Methylobacterium mesophilicum SR1.6/6: one gene and its partner. The protein of the gene in region 2 interacts with the protein of the main gene of each other region in a pairwise test. Links are inferred from orthologs where the notes say so. Each region holds a gene or a part of one and is shown on either strand. Other genes may lie near its edges. The genes, in order: mobA and MMSR116_RS29375.

Region 1 (9,641 bases), 1.3 Mb from region 2 along the record:
TGTGACAATTGCCGCGTGACAACCACGCCGTCAGTCCGGGGCGCCGCGGGCGAGCCCGGACCCGAAGGGGCACGCCGGAGGCGGGCAATCCAGAGCCGCCGACCATGCCTTGCCAAGCGCGCGGTGCGGATCCGGATTCCGGGCCCTGCTCCGCAGTCCCGGACTGACGGGATTGTCCCTCTGAGATCGAGCCGGGTCTCGTTAATCTGAGTTCGGAGCTCCTCTGGCTCATGCCCCGGCCGGCGCCGCTTCGCGCGGCGCTGCGTCCTGCGCTTCCGGCCTCGGTTCCGGCGCGGCCTCCGCCCCGGTCCCGGCCGGAGCGGCGTCCGCCTGCGCGGCGGCCAGAACCGCCTCGACGGCCTCGCGCAGCGAATGCACCTGCCCGTCCGCCTCCGCCGCATGCCTCGATCCGCCGGCACCGCGGTCGGCCTCCGCCTCCTGGGTCAGCCAGAGCCCGAGCAGGATCGGCACGCCGGGGATCCGGCCCTCAAGGCGGCGGATCAGCCGGCGCAGGTGAGTCGGCTCGCCGTCGAGGGCGAGGGAGACCACGCAGGCCATGCGGGCCGGACCCGCCTCAAACCGCCCGATCCGCACCGCGGCCGTCTCGGCGAAGGGGACCGTGCGGACGCCGAGGCCGCGCTTCTCGAGGATCTGCGCGAGGATGGCGGAGGCGGCCTCGTCCAGGAAGCCCCGTCCGGCGACGCACAGCACCGCGCCCTGGCGCGTCCAGGCGGCGGGCAGCGCCTCCGGGGCCGGGCCCATGGGCAGCGGGCTGCAGGCCCCCTCCTCGCCCTCGTTGGCCGCGCCCATGACCGCGTCGCTCCGGTCGGAGAGGTCGGCGATCAGCTCGGCCAGGGCGGCGCGCATCGCCGCCTTCTGGCGCGCGGTCAGCACGCCCCGGGCGGCATCCCGGGCGGCAAGTTCCAGCGCCTTGAGGACCACCTCGTCGTAGTAGGACGAGAGCGAGCATTGCTGCAGGATCAGCTCGGCATGGCCCAGCACCTCCTCGGAATCGCCCGCGAGGATCCGCTGGTAGAAGTTCTGCACCGGCGTCAGCGCCGGCCGGTCGCCGAACAGCACGTCCAGGAACTCCAGGTGCTCGACGTAGCGGCCCAGCACCACGAGGCAGACGGTCAGCGGCGTCGAGAGCAGCAGGCCGACCGGGCCCCAGAGCCAGGTCCAGAACAGGGCCGAGACCAGGACCGCGAAGGGCGAGAGCCCGGTGGACTGCCCGTAGAAGATCGGCTCGAACACCTGGCCGGTGAGCGGCTCGAGCACGATGAACAGGATCGCCACGGCGATCATCATGTTCCAGCCGGGATCGACCGCGGCGGCGAGCGCCATCGGCAGGATCGCCGACAGGACGGCGCCGAGATACGGCACGAAGCGCATCAGGGCCGAGAAGATCGCCCACAGCACCGGGTTCGGCACGCCGATCAGGTAGAGGCCGATGCCGATCACGATGCCGAAGCCGGCATTGAGGGCGAGCTGCACCACGAAGTAGCGGCTCAGCCGCTTGGCGGCGTCGTCCATCGCCACGGTGGTGCGGTGCAGGTCGCTCGATCCGGCCAGACGGATCATGCGGTCGCGCAGATCCTCGCGCTGCATCAGGACGAACAGCAGCACCACGAAGACGATGCCGACGGTGGCCAGGGGATGCATCACCGGCGTGAGCACCGTGGAGAGCATCTCCAGCGAACCCGGTTGGGACGCGGCGACCTCGACGAGGACGGGCTTCGGGGACTGCGCCTGCTCCGGACGCGGCTGCGGCGGCGGAGCGGGCTTCGGCGTCTCCGCGTCGCCGGCCTCCTTGGCGCCGCCGTGCAGCGCCCGCCCGATATTGGCCACGTACGCGGTCACGTGGCCGACGGGGGAGTCGCGCAAGCCCTCGACCTTGCGCTCGATCGTCGTCCGGTAGCGCGGGACGTCGCTGGCGAGATCGGCGGCCTGGATCCCGATCAGCGTTGCGAGCGCCGCCACGATGCCCACGGTCAGCAGGACGCTGATCCCCACCGCCACCAGCCGCGGCAGGCGCAGGCGCCGCAGGCGGTTCACCAGCGGCGTCAGCACGAAGGACAGCAGCAGGGCGATCGCGATCGGGATGAAGATGTCGCGGCCGAAATAGAGGGCCGCGATGATCGTGGCGCCGACCACCACCGGCGACGCCATGGCGGCCCGCGGCGTCTCGGCGGCGGCCACGCGAGTCGGCCGCGGCGGGATCAGCGGCGTCCCGGGCCGCGCTGCCGGTTCGACCCCGACCGGGGTTCTCGTGCCCATACCGTAACCCGCGTCCCGAACGCCACGCGCGGGCGGCCGCCGGGATCGACGGGAGCCTCGCGGACGGGGAACGGCATGGGGGCCGAAAACGATCCCGCGGCGTTCACGGAGCCGTTACGCCCCCGCGACGCCGGCCCGCGCCACCTCGCCCGCATCCTTGAGCTCGGGCAGAGACCAGCACAGCTGCATCACCCGCTTGGCCTGCGCCTCCGGAAGAACGCCCGCCGCGAGGTCAGCGAACTTCGCCTCCAGCTGCGCGTCCGACATCGGCTTCTCGACGCTGCCGATGGCGTGCTCGATGTGCCGGTGGACGGTTCGCCCGTCATTCAGCGTCACGGTCATGTCGACCTGCGCGGCGTCGATGCCGGGGGTGATCACCGGGACCACCTTCTGCCGGAGCGCAACCACCCGCGGGTCGTTCACCGCCCGGTCGCTGAACTGCTTCTCGCCGCCCGCGCCCTCCACGAAGGCCACCGCGGCGGCGTGGTAGATGCTGAACTTGCCCTCCAGGCCGGTCTTCGGCGCGGTCTTGCCGGTCAATTCCAGCACCAGCGGGTGGACCTTCAGGTCGACGCGCTTGATGTCCTCCGGCTTGACGTGGTCTTCGTCGCGGATCTGGATCGCGGCGTCGATCGTCGGGTGCATGACGATCCCGCAGGCGAAGGGCTTGTAGGTGTTGAGCTGCGCCTCGTAGCGGGTGCCGAGGCCGTCGGTGATCTCGGACCAGTCCTGCTTGGTGGAGATCGTGTTGGCCCAGCCGCGCTTGGCCTCGATCATCCCGTCCGACGAGGTAAAGCCCTTCGCGGCCAGGATCGCCGCGAACAGGCCGTTGGACGCGGCGCGGCCCGGGTTGAAGCTCTTGTTCATGGAGCCGAACGACTCGCGCAGGCCAACCGGCTGCGAGGCGGCGAGGCCGAGCGCGTAGACCATCTGCTGCTCGGTGAGCCCCATCAGCTTACCCGCGGCGGCGGCCGCTCCGAACACGCCCGCGGTGCCGGTGATGTGCCAGCCGGCATCGTAGTGGTTCGGGTAGACGGCGTTGCCGATCCGGCACTCGGCCTCGATGCCGACCACCAGGGCGTCGAGGAAGTCCTTGCCGGAGACCGGCTTCATCGCCGCGTAGGCCAGGATCGCCGAGGCGACCGGGCCGGCCGGGTGGATGATGGTCTTCAGGTGGGTGTCGTCGAAGTCGAAGATGTGGCTCGACACGCCGTTGAGGAACGCGGCGTTCATGATGTCGAACCGCTCGGTCCGGCCGAACAGGCCCGCCTGCGGCGGCCCCGAGAATGGCTGCAGCGCCGAGACCGCCACGTCCACGGTCTCGTGATGCGAGCCGCCGATCGCCACACCCACCCAGTTGAGGAAGCTGCGCACGCCCTCGCGGCGGACGGGATCGGGCAGCGCGTCGTAGGAGGATGACAGGATCCATTGCGCCAGGGTCTTCGTCACCGGCGGCGGGGGCGCCTTGGGAGCCGGCTTGGCCGCCTCGGCGGCCTGTGCCCCCTGAAGGGCGGGCGCCGTCAGGGCGAGGCCCGCGGCCCCGATGAGCGAGCGGCGATTCATCGGCATGGCGTTCTCCCAGGCAGGACCGCCTCCGAGCGGCTCCGATTGGCCGACATGATAATGAATTCATCCCGGGATCGTCAGCCTCCGTGTTTCACCGCGGCGGGTCTGACACCCCTTCACACCACCACGGGCAGCGTCTCCTGCTCGCCCACGCCGAAGACCCGCCGGTAGCGCGCGACCTCCTCGGCCGGCCCCTGCGCCTTGGTGGGATTGTCGGAGAGCTTCACGGTCGGCCGGCCGTTGGCCTCCGTGACCTTGCAGACGATGGAGACCGGGTCGAGCTTGCCATCCGGCAGCAGCCCGCGGAAATCGTTGGTGAGCAGCGTGCCCCAGCCGTAACCGATGCGCATGCGGCCGTGGAACCGTGCGTGGATGCGCTCGATCTCGTCGATGTCGAGTCCGTCGGAGAAGATCGCGAGCTTGTCCCGCGGGTCGTGGCCGCGCGCCTGCCAGAAGCGGATCACCTCCTCGCCACCCTCGATCGGGTCCTTGGAGTCGATGCGGATGCCGGTCCAGCCGCTCACCCAGTCGGGGGCGTTCGCCAGGAAGCCGGTGGTACCGTAGGTGTCGGGCAGGATCACCAGAAGGTTGCCGCCGTAGTCTTCCTGCCAGTCTGCCAGCACCGCGTAGGGCGCGGCGGCGAGCGCCGCGTCGTCCTCGGCCAGCGCGGCGTAGACCATCGGCAACTCGTGGGCGTTCGTGCCCACCGGCTCGACCTCCTGCCGGGCCGCGATCAGGCAGTTGGAGGTGCCGAGGAACGCGCCGTCCAGGCCCTCCGCCATGGCCTGGACGCACCAGTCCTGCCACAGGAATCCGTGGCGCCGACGCGTGCCGAAATCCGCCACCGACAGGTCCGGAAGCCTCTGCAGCCGCTCGATCTTCTCCCAGACCCGGGTCATGGCGCGGGCGTAGAGCACCTGCAGGTCGAGCTTGCCGAGGCCCCGCAGCACGGCCCGCGCCCGCAGCTCGTTCAGGATCGCGAGCGCCGGGACCTCCCACATGGTGGTCTCGACCCAGGGCCCGTGGAAAGTCAGCTCGTACTGGCCGTCATGGACGGCGAGCTCGTATTCGGGGAGCTGGAAGGTCTCGAACCAGGAGACGAATTCGGGGCCGAGGATGCGTCCCTGGCCGCGGAACACGTTGCCCCGCAGCCACGTGATCTCGCCCTTGCTGAGGCGCAGCGTCCGGGCGTGGTCGAGCTGTTCCCGCAGCAGCCCGGCATCGACCTCGTCGGCGATCCGGATCCGGCGGGTGCGGTTGGTGATGCCGAAGGTAGTCTGGATGTCGGGATGCCGGCGCAGGATCGTCTGCGCCATCAGCAGCTTGTAGAAGTCCGTGTCGAGCAGCGACCGCACGATCGGGTCGATGCGGAAGCTGTGATCGTAGACCCGCTTCGCCAGATCGAGCATTCTTTTGGGACTCTGCCGCGCCTCGATCGTGCAGAGCGCATGGCAACACCGCGGACGTCAAGAAGACGGGCGGCCTCCCTCCGGAAACCGCCCGCGAAAAGCCCGTGTCCTGAAACCGGAATGTCAGGCGAGATCGACCTTCTTGGTCTCGGTCTTCGGGCTCTCGCCGGTGAGCGAGGCCTTCACGTAGCCGTAGAGGTGCAGCATCGTGCTGTTCGGGCTGTCCCAGTACTCGCCCTTCTCCGGGTGGACGCGGATCAGCGCAACCTCCGGATCGTTCTTGCCGTTCGGGAACCAGGTCTTCAGGCTCTCATTCCACTTGGCATCGATGATCGACTGGTCGCGGACAATCTCGGCCTTGCCGGCCACCGAGACGTAGTTCTGGCTGGACGGGTCGGAGTAGGCCAGGTTGATCTGGTTGTCCTTGCTGATCTCGGCCGTCTTGGGCGAGTGCAGCTTGGTGAAGAACCACAGGTCGCCGTTCTCGTCGGCGTCGTTGTTCCACATCGGGCGGCTGTTGAGCGTGCCGTCGGAATCGACGGTGGTCATCATGGCGATCTTCACGTCCTTGATGAGCTCGAACAGCTTCTTCGCGCCCTCGTGGTCGCGGTGGTTGCCCTGATGCATGAAAGTGGTCTCCTACGCGTCGTTTCGGTCCCGGCGGGGTCTCCGGAGGATGCCCCGGCCGAAGGCTGCCCCGACAACGGATCAGTCTCCGGTTGGTTCAGCTTCCCCGTGCGGTGAGGAGGTTCGGATGCGAGGTGTTCGGAGGTTGGGGTGCGCGGCGGCGCTGGCGCTCTGCGCGCTCTGCGCGCTGCCGGCCGCCGCCGAGGTGCGCTTCGGCCCGGGCGTGCGCATCGGCGGCCACGACTTCTCGAACCGGCGCTACGGCAGCGTCCATATCGAGCGCGTGAAGCGCCTGCGCGGCCCCCTCGGCTGCCGCCGCCTGCGCCACGGGGTCTACCGGCGCGGAGACGGGAGCGTGGTGCGTGGCCCCATGGAAGCGTGCAACCTCGTCGCCCGCCCGCACTGAACGCGAAGCGGGCGGCCGGGACGGCCACGGGGACGCAGGCCGCCGGCGCCGGCGCCGATTGCGGGCCCGGGGTCTGGTGTTCTCGGCCCGCTCGGCTACATGCACTGGCATACCTGCTTGCCCCGGTGGAGAACGATTTTGGCGATCACCCGCGACGACGTGCTGAAGGCGCTTGCCGACGTCACCGTCGATGCCGCCGGCACCACCCTGCCCGGCTCGGGACGGCTCTCTCAGGTCGTGGTCGATCCGAACAGCCGCGTGATGTTCTCGATCCTGGTCGATCCCAGCGAGGCCGAGCGGTTCGAGCCGGTACGGCGGCAGGCCGAGGGCCGGGTGCTGCAGATGCCGGGCGTCTCGGGCGTGTTCGCCAGCCTGACCTCCGAGCGGAACCAGAGCCACCCGGCCCAGAGCGGCGCCGCCCCCCGCCCCGTGACGCCGCCGCCGGTCGCGCCGCCGCGACCCGGCGCGCCGCCGAACCAGGGTCCGCAGATCGCGGGCGTGCGCCACATCGTGGCGGTCGCCTCGGGCAAGGGCGGCGTCGGCAAGTCGACCACGGCCTGCAATCTCGCCCTGGCGCTCCAGGCTCAGGGGCTGAAGGTCGGCCTCCTCGACGCCGACATCTACGGGCCGTCCGTGCCGAAGCTGTTCGGCCTCTCGGGCAAGCCCAACGTCGTCGACAACAAGGCCATGGAGCCGATGGTCGGCTACGGTCTCAAGGTCATGTCGATCGGCTTCCTGATCGAGCCCGAGACGGCGATGATCTGGCGCGGCCCGATGGTGCAGTCGGCGATCACCCAGATGCTGCGCGACGTGCTCTGGGGCGAACTCGACGTGCTGATCGTCGACATGCCGCCCGGCACCGGCGACGCGCAGCTCACCATGGCGCAGGCGACGCCGCTCTCGGGCGCCGTGATCGTCTCGACCCCCCAGGATCTCGCGCTGATCGACGCGCGGCGCGGCGTGACCATGTTCAAGAAGGTCGCGGTGCCGATCCTCGGCGTGATCGAGAACATGGCGACCTTCGTCTGCCCGAATTGCGGCCACGCCTCACACATCTTCGGGCATGGCGGCGCACGGAACGAGGCGCAGCGGCTCGGCGTGCCGTTCCTCGGCGAGGTGCCGCTGAACATGGCGATCCGCGAGACCTCGGATTCCGGCCGGCCAGTGGTCGCGACCGATCCCGAGGGGCCGCACGCCAAGGTCTACCGGGACATCGCCGCCCAGCTCTGGGCGAACCTGTCCGGCGCGCCGGCCGGGCGGACGGCGCCGAAGATCGTCTTCGAGTGAGGCCGTGGCGCCGCCGGCCGATCCCGCGCCGGTCCTGGGCCTGATCCTGGCCGGCGGCCAGGCGCGGCGGATGGGCGGCGGCGACAAGCCGCTGCTGCGCCTGGGTGGGCGGACCCTGCTGGAGCGGGTGGTCGAACGGCTCGCGCCGCAATGCGGGGCCGGTCTGGCGCTCAGCGCCAACGGCGACCCGGCGCGGTTCTCCGGGTTTCCCGGTCCGGTGCTGCCGGACCCCCTGCCGGACCAGCCCGGCCCGCTCGCCGGCATCCTCGCCGGGCTGGAGCACGCCGCCGCGCAGGGTGTCGCGCGGGTGGTCAGCGTGTCGGGCGACGCGCCGTTCCTGCCGGGGGATCTGGTGGCGCGGCTGGAGGCTGCCGGATCCGAGGCCGGCATCGCCCTCGCGGCCTCGGGCGAACGGCAGCACTACACGATCGCGCTCTGGCCGACGGCTCTGCGCGGCGCGCTTCGGGACTATCTCGAACGGGGCGAGCGGCGCGTCGGCGGCTTCATCGCGCGCCATGGGGCGGCGGTGGCATCCTGGCCGGCGGAGCCGGTGGATCCGTTCCTCAACATCAACACGCCGGCGGATCTGGCGGCGGCGGAAGCCCTCGACCGAGGGTGATGCGGTTCCGCCGTCATCACGAGCACAGCGAAGTGACCCCGGGGCAGCGCGACTGAGGGTGTCGTGCTGACTGGATTGCTTCGCTGCGCTCGCAAGGACGGCGGAGCCGAAGCCATCGAGAGATGGCTTCAGACGTCAGGCTTGATCCGAACTCAAGCCGCCGCGACGGTCGCCTTCACGATCTTGTCCGGCGAGCGCGGCGGCTCGCCCTTGTTGATCGTGTCGACCACGTCCATGCCTTCCACGACCTTGCCCCAGACCGTGTACTGCTTGTCGAGGAAGCGGGCGTCGTCGAAGCAGATGAAGAACTGCGAGTTCGCCGAGTGCGGGAAGTTCGTGCGCGCCATGGAGCAGGTGCCGCGCACATGCGGCTCGGCGTTGAACTCGGCCTTCAGGTCCGGCAGGTCGGAACCGCCGGAGCCAGTGCCGGTCGGGTCGCCCGTCTGGGCCATGAACCCGTCGATCACCCGGTGGAACGGCACGCCGTCGTAGAAGCCTTGGGCGGCGAGCGTCTTGATCCGCTCCACGTGGCCCGGGGCGAGGTCGGGACGCAGCGCGATCACGACGCGGCCCTTGGTGGTCTCCAGCACGATGGTTTCGTTGTCGGCCATAAGTCTATCCTTCCGGTTGAGGGAACTGTATCGGCGCCCGCCGGATCCGGCCAGCGCCCGTGACGTCGATCGCCGGCGCTCAGGCCGGCGGGCGGTAGACGAAGCGCAGCGCCACCGGCCGGCCCGCGATCGCCCGGCCGAGGCCCCGCGTCAGGTGGACAGGGGTGCAGCGCGCCAGCGCGTCCACGGTCCCGCGCACGAGAATCGCCCGCTGGTCGCCCGCGACGCCCGCCGCGTAGGTGATGCGCGGCGCGCCGATCAGGCTGCCGTCCCGCCGGAGGGCGAAGCGCGCAGTGATCTCGATATCCTCGGGCTCAGCCTTCGGCGGCCCGAGCCCTGCCGGAACCTGCCAGCAGGCGGCCAGCGCCGGGTAGAGCTCGTCCAGGGTATCGGCGGGCTTCGTCGCCATCCGCGACACCGGCACAGCGACCGTCGCCCGCAGGGTCTGCGGCAGGCTCAAGGGATAGCCGCCGCCGGGCTCGAAGGCGTAGCCGTAGAAGGGGCTGCCCTCATAGGTCTCGGCCTGCGCCGGACCCAGGCTCAACAGGAGGATCGCGGCGGCGCGCCAGCCCGGCATGCGGCCGCTACTTGCCCTTCTCGGCGAGGGTCATGCTGACGATCTTGTCGGGATCCTGCACAGCGCCGCCGGGGGCGCCGGGCGAGGCCTTCTTGATCTTGTCCAGGACGTCGAGCCCGTCGGTGACGTTGCCGACGACCGTGTACTGGCCGTTCAGGAACGGCGCATCGCCGAGGCAGAGGAAGAACTGCGAGTTCGCCGAGTTCGGATCCTGCGAGCGCGCCATGCCGACCGTGCCACGGCGGAACTGGGCCGATTGCGA
Region 2 (9,650 bases):
GCGTGGAAGGCGGTCTCCGTCAGGAACAGGTCCTGCACGACGAGGTGGTCGAGCATCGCCAGGGCGTGCCGGGCGTGGTTGAGGTCCGGGTCGGACATCGCGGGGTTCTCGCCCTCGACGAACATGCCCCTGATCTCGCCGGCGTGGATCGCCCGCATGATCTCGACGACGGTGAGGCCCCTTTGCGGGTCGAGCTTCTGACCCCAGAACTCCTCGAACATCTCCCGCACCACGGCCTTCTCGACCGACTGGTAGTCCGGATAGACCATCGGGATCAGGCCGGCGTCGGACGCGCCCTGGACGTTGTTCTGGCCGCGCAGCGGGTGCAGGCCGGTGCCCGGCCGCCCGATCTGCCCCGTGACGAGGGCGAGGGCGATCAGGCAGCGCGAGTTGTCCGTGCCGTGGACGTGCTGGCTGATGCCCATGCCCCAGAAGATGATCGACGACTTGGCGCGGGCGTAGAGCCGGGCGACCTCGCGCAGGGTCTCCGCGTCGATGCCGCAGACCGAAGCCATCTTCTCCGGCGTGAACTCGACGATCTTCTCCTTGAGCGCCTCGAAATTCTCGGTGTAGCCGGCGATGTACTGCTCGTCGTAGAGCCGCTCCTCGATGATCACGTTGAGCATCGCGTTGAGCATCGCCACGTCCGAGCCGGGCTTGAACGCGAGGTGCTTGTAGGCGTGCCGCGACAGCACCTGCCGGCGCGGATCCATGACGATCAGCTTGGCGCCGCGCTGCTTCACGGCATTCTTGAGGAACGTCGCCGCCACCGGGTGGTTCACGGTCGGGTTGGCGCCGATCACGATGATGACCTCGGCATCGAGCGCCGCCGAGAACGGCGCCGACACGGCGCCCGAGTTCAGCCCCTCCATGAGGGCGGCGACCGACGAGGCGTGGCACAGCCGGGTGCAGTGGTCGACGTTGTTCGAGCCGAACCCGAGCCGGACGAGCTTCTGGAAGAGGTAGGCCTCCTCGTTCGAGCCCTTCGCGGAGCCGAAGCCGGCCAGCGCCTTGCGGCCGTGCGTGTCGCGGACCGTCTTGAGGCCGCCGGCGGCGCGGTCGAGCGCCTCCTCCCAGGTCGCCTCGCGGAAGTGCGTCCACGGGTTGGCCGGATCGACCTGGTCGTTGGCGTCCTTCGGGACGTTGTCCAGGCGGATCAGCGGCGCGGTCAGGCGGTGGGGGTGATGGACGTAGTCGAAGCCGAAGCGGCCCTTCACGCAGAGCCGGTTGTGGTTGGCCGGGCCGTCCACGCCCTCGGCGTAGACGATCTTCTCGTCCTTCACCTTGTAGGAGACTTGGCAGCCAACGCCGCAATAGGGGCACAGCGAGGTCACCTCGCGGTCGGGATAGACCGTCCGGGTGTTGTGCTCGGCGTCGAGATAAGCGGACGGCATCAGCGCGCCGGTCGGACAGGCCTGGACGCACTCGCCGCAGGCCACGCAGGTCGAGCCGCCCATCGGATCGTCGAAGTCGAACACGATCTTGGCGTCGGCCGAGCGGTAGGCCATGCCGATCACGTCGTTGACCTGGACCTCGCGGCAGGCGCGGACGCAGAGGTTGCACTGGATGCAGGCGTCGAGATTGACGCTCATGGCCGGGTGGCTGAAGTCGCCGGTCCAGCGCTCGGCCGCTGGGAAGCGGCTCTCGGACACGTCGAGGAAGTCGGCCTGCACCCAGAAATGCGAGGTCGGGTCGTGCGAGGTCTCGCGCTCGGGCTGGTCGGCCACGAGCAGTTCGAGCACCATGGCGCGGGCCTTGGTGGCGCGCTCGGTCGCGGACTTGACCTTCATGCCCACGGCCGGCGTGCGCTTGCACGAGGCGGCCAGCACGCGCTCGCCCTCAATCTCGACCATGCAGGCGCGGCAATTGCCGTCCGGGCGGTAGCCGGGCTCGGGCTTGTGGCAGAGGTGCGGGATGTGGGTGCCGAGGCGCTTGGCGACGGCCCAGATCGTCTCGCCGGGGGCGGCCTCGACCTGCTGTCCGTCGAGCTCGAACGCGATGGTCGGGGGGCGGTCGGCCGCTCCTTCAGGTCGTGCAGGCCCGACGGCTCCGGGGCCGCCTGGCCGCCCGCCTTCGCGCCTTCCGAGTAGGAGCCGCCGGCCCCCGGCTTCGGGCCCTGCGCGGGGCCGCCGGCATCCTGCAGCCCGTTGGCCCGGATCTCGGGCTTCTCGGTCTTGTCGCCGCGCTGTTCGGGGGCGTTGCTCATGCGGCCGCTCCTGGCTCGGACATCGGGATAGGGTTCGCGGGCGCCATCGGTTCCCTCACTCGGCCGCCGCGGCGTGTGGCGCGGGGAACAGGTCCGGGAAGTACTTGATGACGCTGCTGAGGGGGTTCGAGGCGGCCTGGCCGAGGCCGCAGATCGAGGCGTCCCGCATGCACTGGGACAACTCGCCAAGGAGCTCGGTGTCCCAGACGCCCTGCTCCATCAGGATACGGGCCTTCTGGGTCCCCGAACGGCAGGGGGTGCACTGCCCGCAGCTCTCGTCCTCGAAGAACTTCATCAGGTTCAACGCGGCGCCGCGCACATCGTCCCGGTGCGACAGGACCACCACGGCGGCGGAGCCGATGAAGCAGCCGTACTTCTCCAGCGTCCCGAAATCGAGCGGGATGTCGTTCATCGACGCCGGCAGGATGCCGCCCGACGCGCCGCCCGGCAGGTAGGCCGCGAAGGTGTGGCCCTCCGCCATGCCGCCGCAATACTCGTCGATCAGTTCCTGGATGGTGAGGCCGGACGGGGCGAGCTTCACGCCCGGCTCCTTCACGCGTCCCGAGACCGAGTACGAGCGCAGGCCGACGCGGTCGTTGCGGCCGTGGCTCTTCCACCACGCGCCGCCCCGCTCGATCAGGTCGCGGACCCAGAACAGCGTCTCAATGTTGTTGATCAGCGTCGGACGGTTGAACAGGCCGACCTGGAACGGGAACGGCGGCTTGTGCCGCGGCAGCCCGCGCTTGCCCTCAAGGGACTCGATCAGCGAGGATTCCTCGCCGCAGATATAGGCGCCGGCGCCGCGGCGCAGATGGATGCGCGGGCCGCCCGCGGGGAGCTTCGCGATCTCGCGCGTCAGGATCTCGCGGGAGATGGGATACTCGTCGCGCAGGTAGATGTAGACCTCGGGCGCCTCGACGACGTGGGCGCCGATCAGCATGCCTTCGAGGAAGCGGTGCGGGTCGGTGTTGAGGTAGAGCTGGTCCTTGAAGGTGCCGGGCTCGCCCTCGTCCCCGTTGACCGCCATCAGCCGGGGCCCGGGCTCGCCGCGCACCGAGCGCCACTTGCGCCCCGTCGGGAAGCCCGCGCCGCCGAGGCCGCGCAGGCCGCCGTCGTCGAGCACCGTCAGGACGTCGTCGACCGGGAGGTCGCCGCTGCGGAGCCGGTCGAGGGTCGCGTACCCGCCGGCGGCCCGATACGCCTCGTAGTCGACGTAGTCCGGGATGTGGGCGTGCGTGTCGCCGGCCTCGACCGCGGCCCGCACGGAGGCGAGGTCGGCCTTGTGCAGGAAGTTGTGCCCGACCTCGACGGCGGGCGCGTGGTCGCACAGGCCGACGCAGGGCGCGCGCACGACGCGGACGGCGTCGGAGGCGAGCTCCCGCTGGAGCGTCTCCAGCAGCTCGTCGGCGCCGAACATCGCGCAGGTGATGCTGTCGCAGACCCGGACGGTCAGCCGCGGGATGGAGGCGTCGCCCTCCTTCACGACGTCGAAATGCGCGTAGAAGGTCGCGGTCTCGAACACCTCGGCGAAGGCCAGCGCCATCTCGTCGGCCAGCGCCGCCAGGTGCTCGGCGCTGATCTGGCCGTAGGTGTCCTGGATCAGGTGGAGGTGCTCGATGAGCAGGTCGCGCTGGCGCGGGCGCGAGCCGAGAAGCTCCTCGATCTCGACCTTCGCCCGCGGCTCGACCTGGCGCCCCTTGGGGACGCTGCGCGCCTTGTTCCGCCCCCGGCCGGGATGCGAGAAGGTCCTGACTGTCCCCGGTGCCTCACTCATTGCGGTATCTGGTTCTCAACTGCTGGGGCGGGTGGTCGCGGCGTCCTGCGGTCCGGTCGGGGCTACTGGCCGCCGAAGGCCCGGAGCGGCTGGCCGGCTTCGGACCGGTGTTTCATCGCGACGGCTCCCGTCGCCTCGTCCAGGGACGTGACCCTGGGGCCGACGACGGAGCGCAGCTCGGTCTCGAACGCGTCCAGGCCTTCGTTCAGGCGGTCCATCAGGGAGCCCAGCGCGTCTCCGGCCGGGGCAGCGACCGCTTTCGCGAGCGCCTCGCGGACTCGGTCGGCGAGCTCCTGCGTGAGCGGCGGTTTCGCGTCGGCGCAGTAGGCGTCCGTCACGATGTCGGCCCAGTCCGCCGTGGGGGATGCGTCGCCCATGCTCAGGCCTGCGCGATCGAGGGACGGTTGAAGTCGTGCATGGCGTGCCCGTTCGGGTCCGTTGGCGTGGCGCTCGCTCGTGGCATACCAAATGGCAGCCGTTATAGCGGAGGTGTTATATCGTTTTTGAAGGCGTTTCAATTTGCGCGGGGTCGCGGCCGCGCGTCCCGGCGGCGTGGCCGACGCTTGCCCTGAGCCATTCCGCGGGGCAGTGGAAACGGCACGAGGGAGGCTGTCAGCGGTGTCCGGCATGCGCGTAATCGGACTTGCCGGGTGGAGCGGGGCCGGCAAGACCAGCCTGCTGGTCCGGGCCATCCCCCTGCTCGTCGCCCGCGGGGTGAAGGTGGCGACCCTCAAGCACGCCCACCACGACTTCGACACGGACTGGCCCGGGAAGGACTCCTACGAGCACCGCAGGGCGGGGGCGAGCGAGGTCCTGGTCTCGTCGGGCCGGCGTTGGGCCCAGGTCCACGAGCTGCGCGACGAGCGGGAGGCGACCCTCAGTCAGCTCCTGCGGCGGATCAGCCCCTGCGACCTCGTCGTCGTGGAAGGGTACAAGCGGGAGCCGATCCCCAAGATCGAGGTCCACCGCGCCGACAACGGCCGCCCGCCCATCCATCCTCTGGACGCCACCGTCGTGGGCATCGCGAGCGACGTCGCATTTCCGGCCTCGGGCATTCCCGTCGTAGATCTGAACGACGCGGAGGCGGTGACGGGGCTGATGCTCGACGTGGCCGTTTCCTTCGAAGACGTCCTCGGGAGGCTCTAGCCGGATGGCCCAGCTCAGCGACGACTGCTTCGCGTTCGGCGGTCCTCTGATGACCATCGAGGACGCGCACGCCCTGTTCGGCGAGCGGCTGGTAGCGGTCGTCGGTACCGAGGACGTTCCCGTCTCGGACGCCGACGGACGCATCCTGGCCGAGGATTGCGTCGCGCCCATCGACGTCCCGCCATTCCCCAACTCGGCCGTCGACGGATACGCGGTCCGTTTCGCGGACCTGCGCGCCTCCGACGCCACGGTGCTGACGGTCGGGGCGGTCGTCACGGCCGGCGGCTCGTCCGAAGGGGTGTCGGTGGCGGGCTCGGCCGCCCGGATCTTCACCGGGGCCCCGATGCCGTCGGAGGCCGACACCGTCTTCATGCAGGAGGACGTCCAGGTCCTGCCCGACGGCCGGGTGTCCCTGCCGCTCGGGCTGAAGCGGGGCGCCAACAGCCGTGACGCCGGCGAGGACGTGGCGAAGGGCTCGTCGATCGTCCCGGCCGGCCGGCGTCTCCGGCCGCAGGACCTGGCTCTGGCGACCGCGGTCGGCCTGCGCACGGTGAAGGTCCGCCGCCCCCTGCGGGTCGGCGTGTTCTCGACGGGCAACGAGCTCGTCGAGCCGGGGACGCCCCTGAGACCGGGCGCGATCTACGACTCGAACCGCATCCTGCTGCTCGCTCTTCTCCGGCGGATGGGCGTCGCGGTGCGTGACCTCGGCGTCATCCGTGACGACCCGGCGGCGGTCGCCGCGAGGCTCTCGGCGGCGGCTGCCGAGCATGACGTGATCCTCACCTCGGGCGGCGTCTCGACCGGCGACGAGGACCACGTGAAGACCGCCGTCGAGACCATCGGGCGCCTCGTGTTCTGGAGGCTGGGGATCAAGCCGGGACGGCCGGTCGCGATGGGCATGATCGACGGCAAGCCGTTCCTGGGCCTGCCGGGCAACCCGGTCGCCGTCTACGTCACCCTGTTGTTCGTCGTGCGGCCGCTCCTCGCCCGGCTCGCCGGCGAGGCCTACGCGCCGCCGCCCGGATTCACCGTCAGGGCGGCCTTCTCCTATCGGAAGCGCGCGGGCCGCAGGGAGTTCGTCAGGGTCAGCCTCGCCCGGGACGCCGACGGCACCTGGGAAGCCTGGAAGTTCCAGCGCGACGGCGCAGGCATGCTGTCATCGCTCACCGAAACCGACGGCCTCGTGGAGCTGGAGGATGGCCGGACCGAGGTCGTGCCGGGCGACGTCGTTCGGTTCCATCCGCATGGAGCCCTCTGGTAGCGAGGCCGCACCCGGAACCCCACCAGACGCGGACCGCGCCAGCATTGCCGGGCCCACGCATCCGTTATATCAAACCTGCTATATCGCTTGTGATTGGCCGTGCGAACGGCCGCTCGATCGGCGGGCTTGGGCAACGATGTTCGATGGTGTCTGGCGGAGCCAAGCAGGCGCGGAACTTCGCCTCCTCCAGATGGGCGAGGCCGTGTCCGGGACCTACACCGCCGCCGATCCCGGCCTCGCGCAGACGCATCGAAGCCGCATCCTGGTCGGCACGGCCGAGGGTGACATCATCGGCTTCGTGACCAGCACGTCGTCGCCACAGGAAATCACGGCCTGGACCGGGCGCCTCGTCCGCGCCGACGAGAAAACGGCCGCGGCGATCCACGCGGTGTTTCACGCCGTCGAACGGTGTTCGCAGCCGAAGGCCGCGGAGGGCCACATCGCGCTCGAGACGACCATCTTCTCGAAGGTCGAGAACACCTGAAGGCGGAGCCTCGTCCAGGCTCGATCCTTTCCCGTGAACGCGAGGCGAGATCGAAGCGACGGGCGGCCGGGGCATCAATTGCCGACACAGATCGGCTGTTCGGTTCATCCTCCATCCTGTCATCGTCGAACCCCGGTCCGCGAACAGCCGATGGCAACCGCTTGCGCGACGTCTTCAAAGCTCGCTGGATGGCCGGGATAGGCGTGAAGCGGCCGGCTGCATGCGATCCGAAGCGAATGATCCACCGCCCGACGTGCTCATGACGGCGGCCGTCACCTGCAGTGGCCCCGGCGCGCGATCCTGTCGCTCGCCGTAACCGAACCGAGGACCGGCCCGGTTCGGCAGCCACCTTGTGTATGTCCCCTCCCGAGGACTGCGCGGCGTTGCGCGGTTGTTCAATCGGCCTGTTCCCGTCGTGGAAACGCCGTTGTCGCCAAGCGTTGGGTTCAGTGCTTGATGAATGTATCTGATGCTCAATGTAAGTGTAATCACTCGGGCTTGAACTGAATATTGAGTACATTTCGGGGCGCAGGGGAGGGCATATGGGCACGCACTCTGGTCGAACGGCGGACGAGTGGGCCGGCATCATCAGTGAGGCATATGCTGCGAGAACACGGCCACCCCTGACACGCCAGCTCGTGAGCGAGGTTCATCAAGTGATCGCCGAGGCGCTTCGGGAAGCGGAAGCAGCTGACAGCCCGGACAGCGAATGGTGCGAGCGCGTCAACCTCGTCCTGGATCGCAGCGAGATGTCCCTTCATGCAGCCGTGGGGCCTCGGCTTGCCGCGATCGATGATGCCGCGGGAACCGCCGTGATGATGCACCGGTCGGAAGCCGGACGCCCCTTGCGCGCCTTCGGCGGGCAATAGCCGACGCGACACGGGATGCGCCTGTACTGACCAGTGGCGTTTTTAGAGACAGCAAGGCGGGAGCGGCGGGAGCGAGACCATGAGTTCCGTGAATGAGGTGTGTGAGGTCACCGGCTCCGGTCCGGAATGGCCAGCCGCCAATGCGGATTGGCCGACGATCCGTGACTGGCGAAAGGAAACCCGGGACAGACTGATCGCGCAGCGTCGCAGCATTTCGGCTGAGGATCGGTCCGCCTGGAGCGAGAGGATCAGCCGGGCCCTGGAAGCGGCGCTCGCGCCGTATGCCGGCCGATTGATCGGCTTCTACTGGCCCTTCCGCGGCGAGTATGATCCACGAGCCGTTCTTACCGCGATGCAGGAGCGCGGCTCACGCCTTGCCCTGCCGGTGATCATCGAGCGCGGGCAGCCGCTCGTCTTCCGTGAGTGGTCCCCTGGCAGCCTGATGGTGCAGGGAACTTGGAAGATCCCGATGCCTGAGTCGGGCGAGACGGTCTTCCCCGACCTCCTCGTGGTGCCGCTGGTCGGGTTTGACAGTCAGGGCTACCGGCTCGGCTATGGCGGCGGCTTCTATGATCGGACGATCGCCGCAATGCCGCAGCGGCCGCGCTCCATTGGTGTCGGCTTCGAACTCGGACGCCTGAAGACGATCTGCCCGCAATCGCACGACATTCCGCTGGAGCGGATCATCACGGAGGGGTGACGCGGCCTGGATGGCCGACGTCCGACTGCGCTGATCGGGTGAGTCGACCGAGGTCACCTGTTACCAACAGATCCGATCTGGCGACCTCTACCGTCGGTCGCAGTCTGGCTTCGCGCGTTGCGGGCTCGACGTCGACCTGCGGTGCGCCGCAGACCGAATCCCCACACCGCACCGACGCGTGCTTTTGGGCTTCAGCCGAGGGCGGATGGACGGCCGCGATGGGCGCTCTGCAGACCGTCCGGTCTTGCGCGCGAGGGCGATCAGGCGTGACGACGTCTGGCCGAAAGCGCCTGGCCCGTCTCGAAGAAGGCCAGCTCGGACAGCGGACACGGAATCCGTCGCCAGACGCCTGACGACGGGCCGGCATGGACGCTGCTCTCACTCGCCATCCCGGTGCGGCGCGGCTACGGTCGCCCGCGCTGACTGAGCCAGAGGCGCGCCGATGCCCGAGATCCGATCTTCCGTCTGCCCGCACGATTGCCCCAGCACCTGCGCGCTAGACGTCGAGGTGCTGGACGGGGCGAGGATCGGAACCGTGCGCGGCGCGGACAACCCGTACACGGGCGGCGTGATCTGCAACAAGGTGACCCGCTACGCCGAGCGGATCCACCATCCGGACCGTGTGCTCCACCCGCTCCTGCGCACGGGTGAGAAGGGCAGCGGCGCGTTCCGCCGGATCGGCTGGGACGAGGCGCTCGACCGCGTCGTCGCCGGCTTCGACGCGGCGACCGGGCGCCACGGCAGCGAAGCCGCCTGGGCCTACAGCTCCGGCGGCACGATGGGCCTCGTGCAGCGCGACGGCATCTTCCGGCTGCGCCATGCCCTGCGCTGGTCCGGCCGCAAGGGCACGATCTGCTCCACGATCGCGGGGGCCGGCTGGACCGCCGGCTGCGGCCGGATCTCGGGCTCGGACAGCCGGGAGATGGCGGTCGCCGACCTGAACGTGCTGTGGGGCACCAACCCGGTCTCCACCCAGGTCAACGTCATGTCCCATGTCACGCGCGCCCGGAAGGAGCGCGGGGCGAAGCTCGTGGTCATCGACCCGTACCGCACCGGCACCGCGGCGGCGGCCGACCTGCACCTCGCCGTCCGGCCCGGCACGGATGCGGCGCTCGCCTGCGCGGTGATGCACTGCGCCTTCCGCGACGGCCATGCCGACCGGGCTTACATGGCGGCCTACGCCGACGCGCCGGAGGCGCTCGAGGCGCAT

What was found.
Region 1: the proteins of MMSR116_RS29375 (region 2) and mobA interact in binary tests that used the Escherichia coli proteins (3 or more experiments, as listed by UniProt). The link is inferred for Methylobacterium mesophilicum SR1.6/6 from one-to-one orthologs.

What each region holds. Positions count from the first base shown.
Region 1 is NZ_CP043538.1:4,872,802-4,882,442, reverse strand. What follows is about bases 6,592-9,383. They hold mobA (molybdenum cofactor guanylyltransferase MobA), read left to right. Parts: upstream 6,592-7,576; coding sequence 7,577-8,191; downstream 8,192-9,383. Other genes in these bases: MMSR116_RS23135 (hypothetical protein), read right to left, coding at 8,882-9,379; MMSR116_RS23140 (peptidylprolyl isomerase), read right to left, coding at 8,344-8,802; apbC (iron-sulfur cluster carrier protein ApbC), read left to right, coding at 6,592-7,572. Also shown: MMSR116_RS23175 (AI-2E family transporter), read right to left, coding at 229-2,277; MMSR116_RS23170 (MmgE/PrpD family protein), read right to left, coding at 2,392-3,846; pncB (nicotinate phosphoribosyltransferase), read right to left, coding at 3,960-5,252; MMSR116_RS23160 (pyridoxamine 5'-phosphate oxidase family protein), read right to left, coding at 5,376-5,879; MMSR116_RS23155 (hypothetical protein), read left to right, coding at 6,007-6,285; more of apbC, read left to right, coding at 6,424-6,591; MMSR116_RS23130 (peptidylprolyl isomerase), read right to left, coding at 9,387-9,641. UniProt on the Escherichia coli protein: Transfers a GMP moiety from GTP to Mo-molybdopterin (Mo-MPT) cofactor (Moco or molybdenum cofactor) to form Mo-molybdopterin guanine dinucleotide (Mo-MGD) cofactor.
Region 2 is NZ_CP043538.1:6,152,641-6,162,290, forward strand. What follows is about bases 4,458-7,258. They hold MMSR116_RS29375 (molybdopterin molybdotransferase MoeA), read left to right. Parts: upstream 4,458-5,130; coding sequence 5,131-6,387; downstream 6,388-7,258. Other genes in these bases: mobB (molybdopterin-guanine dinucleotide biosynthesis protein B), read left to right, coding at 4,608-5,126; MMSR116_RS29380 (avidin/streptavidin family protein), read left to right, coding at 6,578-6,871. Outside these bases: MMSR116_RS29360 (NAD(P)H-dependent oxidoreductase subunit E), read right to left, coding at 2,262-3,980; MMSR116_RS29365 (hypothetical protein), read right to left, coding at 4,043-4,357; MMSR116_RS29385 (hypothetical protein), read left to right, coding at 7,510-7,740; MMSR116_RS29390 (5-formyltetrahydrofolate cyclo-ligase), read left to right, coding at 7,820-8,440; MMSR116_RS29395 (molybdopterin-containing oxidoreductase family protein), read left to right, coding at 8,883-9,650. UniProt on the Escherichia coli protein: Catalyzes the insertion of molybdate into adenylated molybdopterin with the concomitant release of AMP.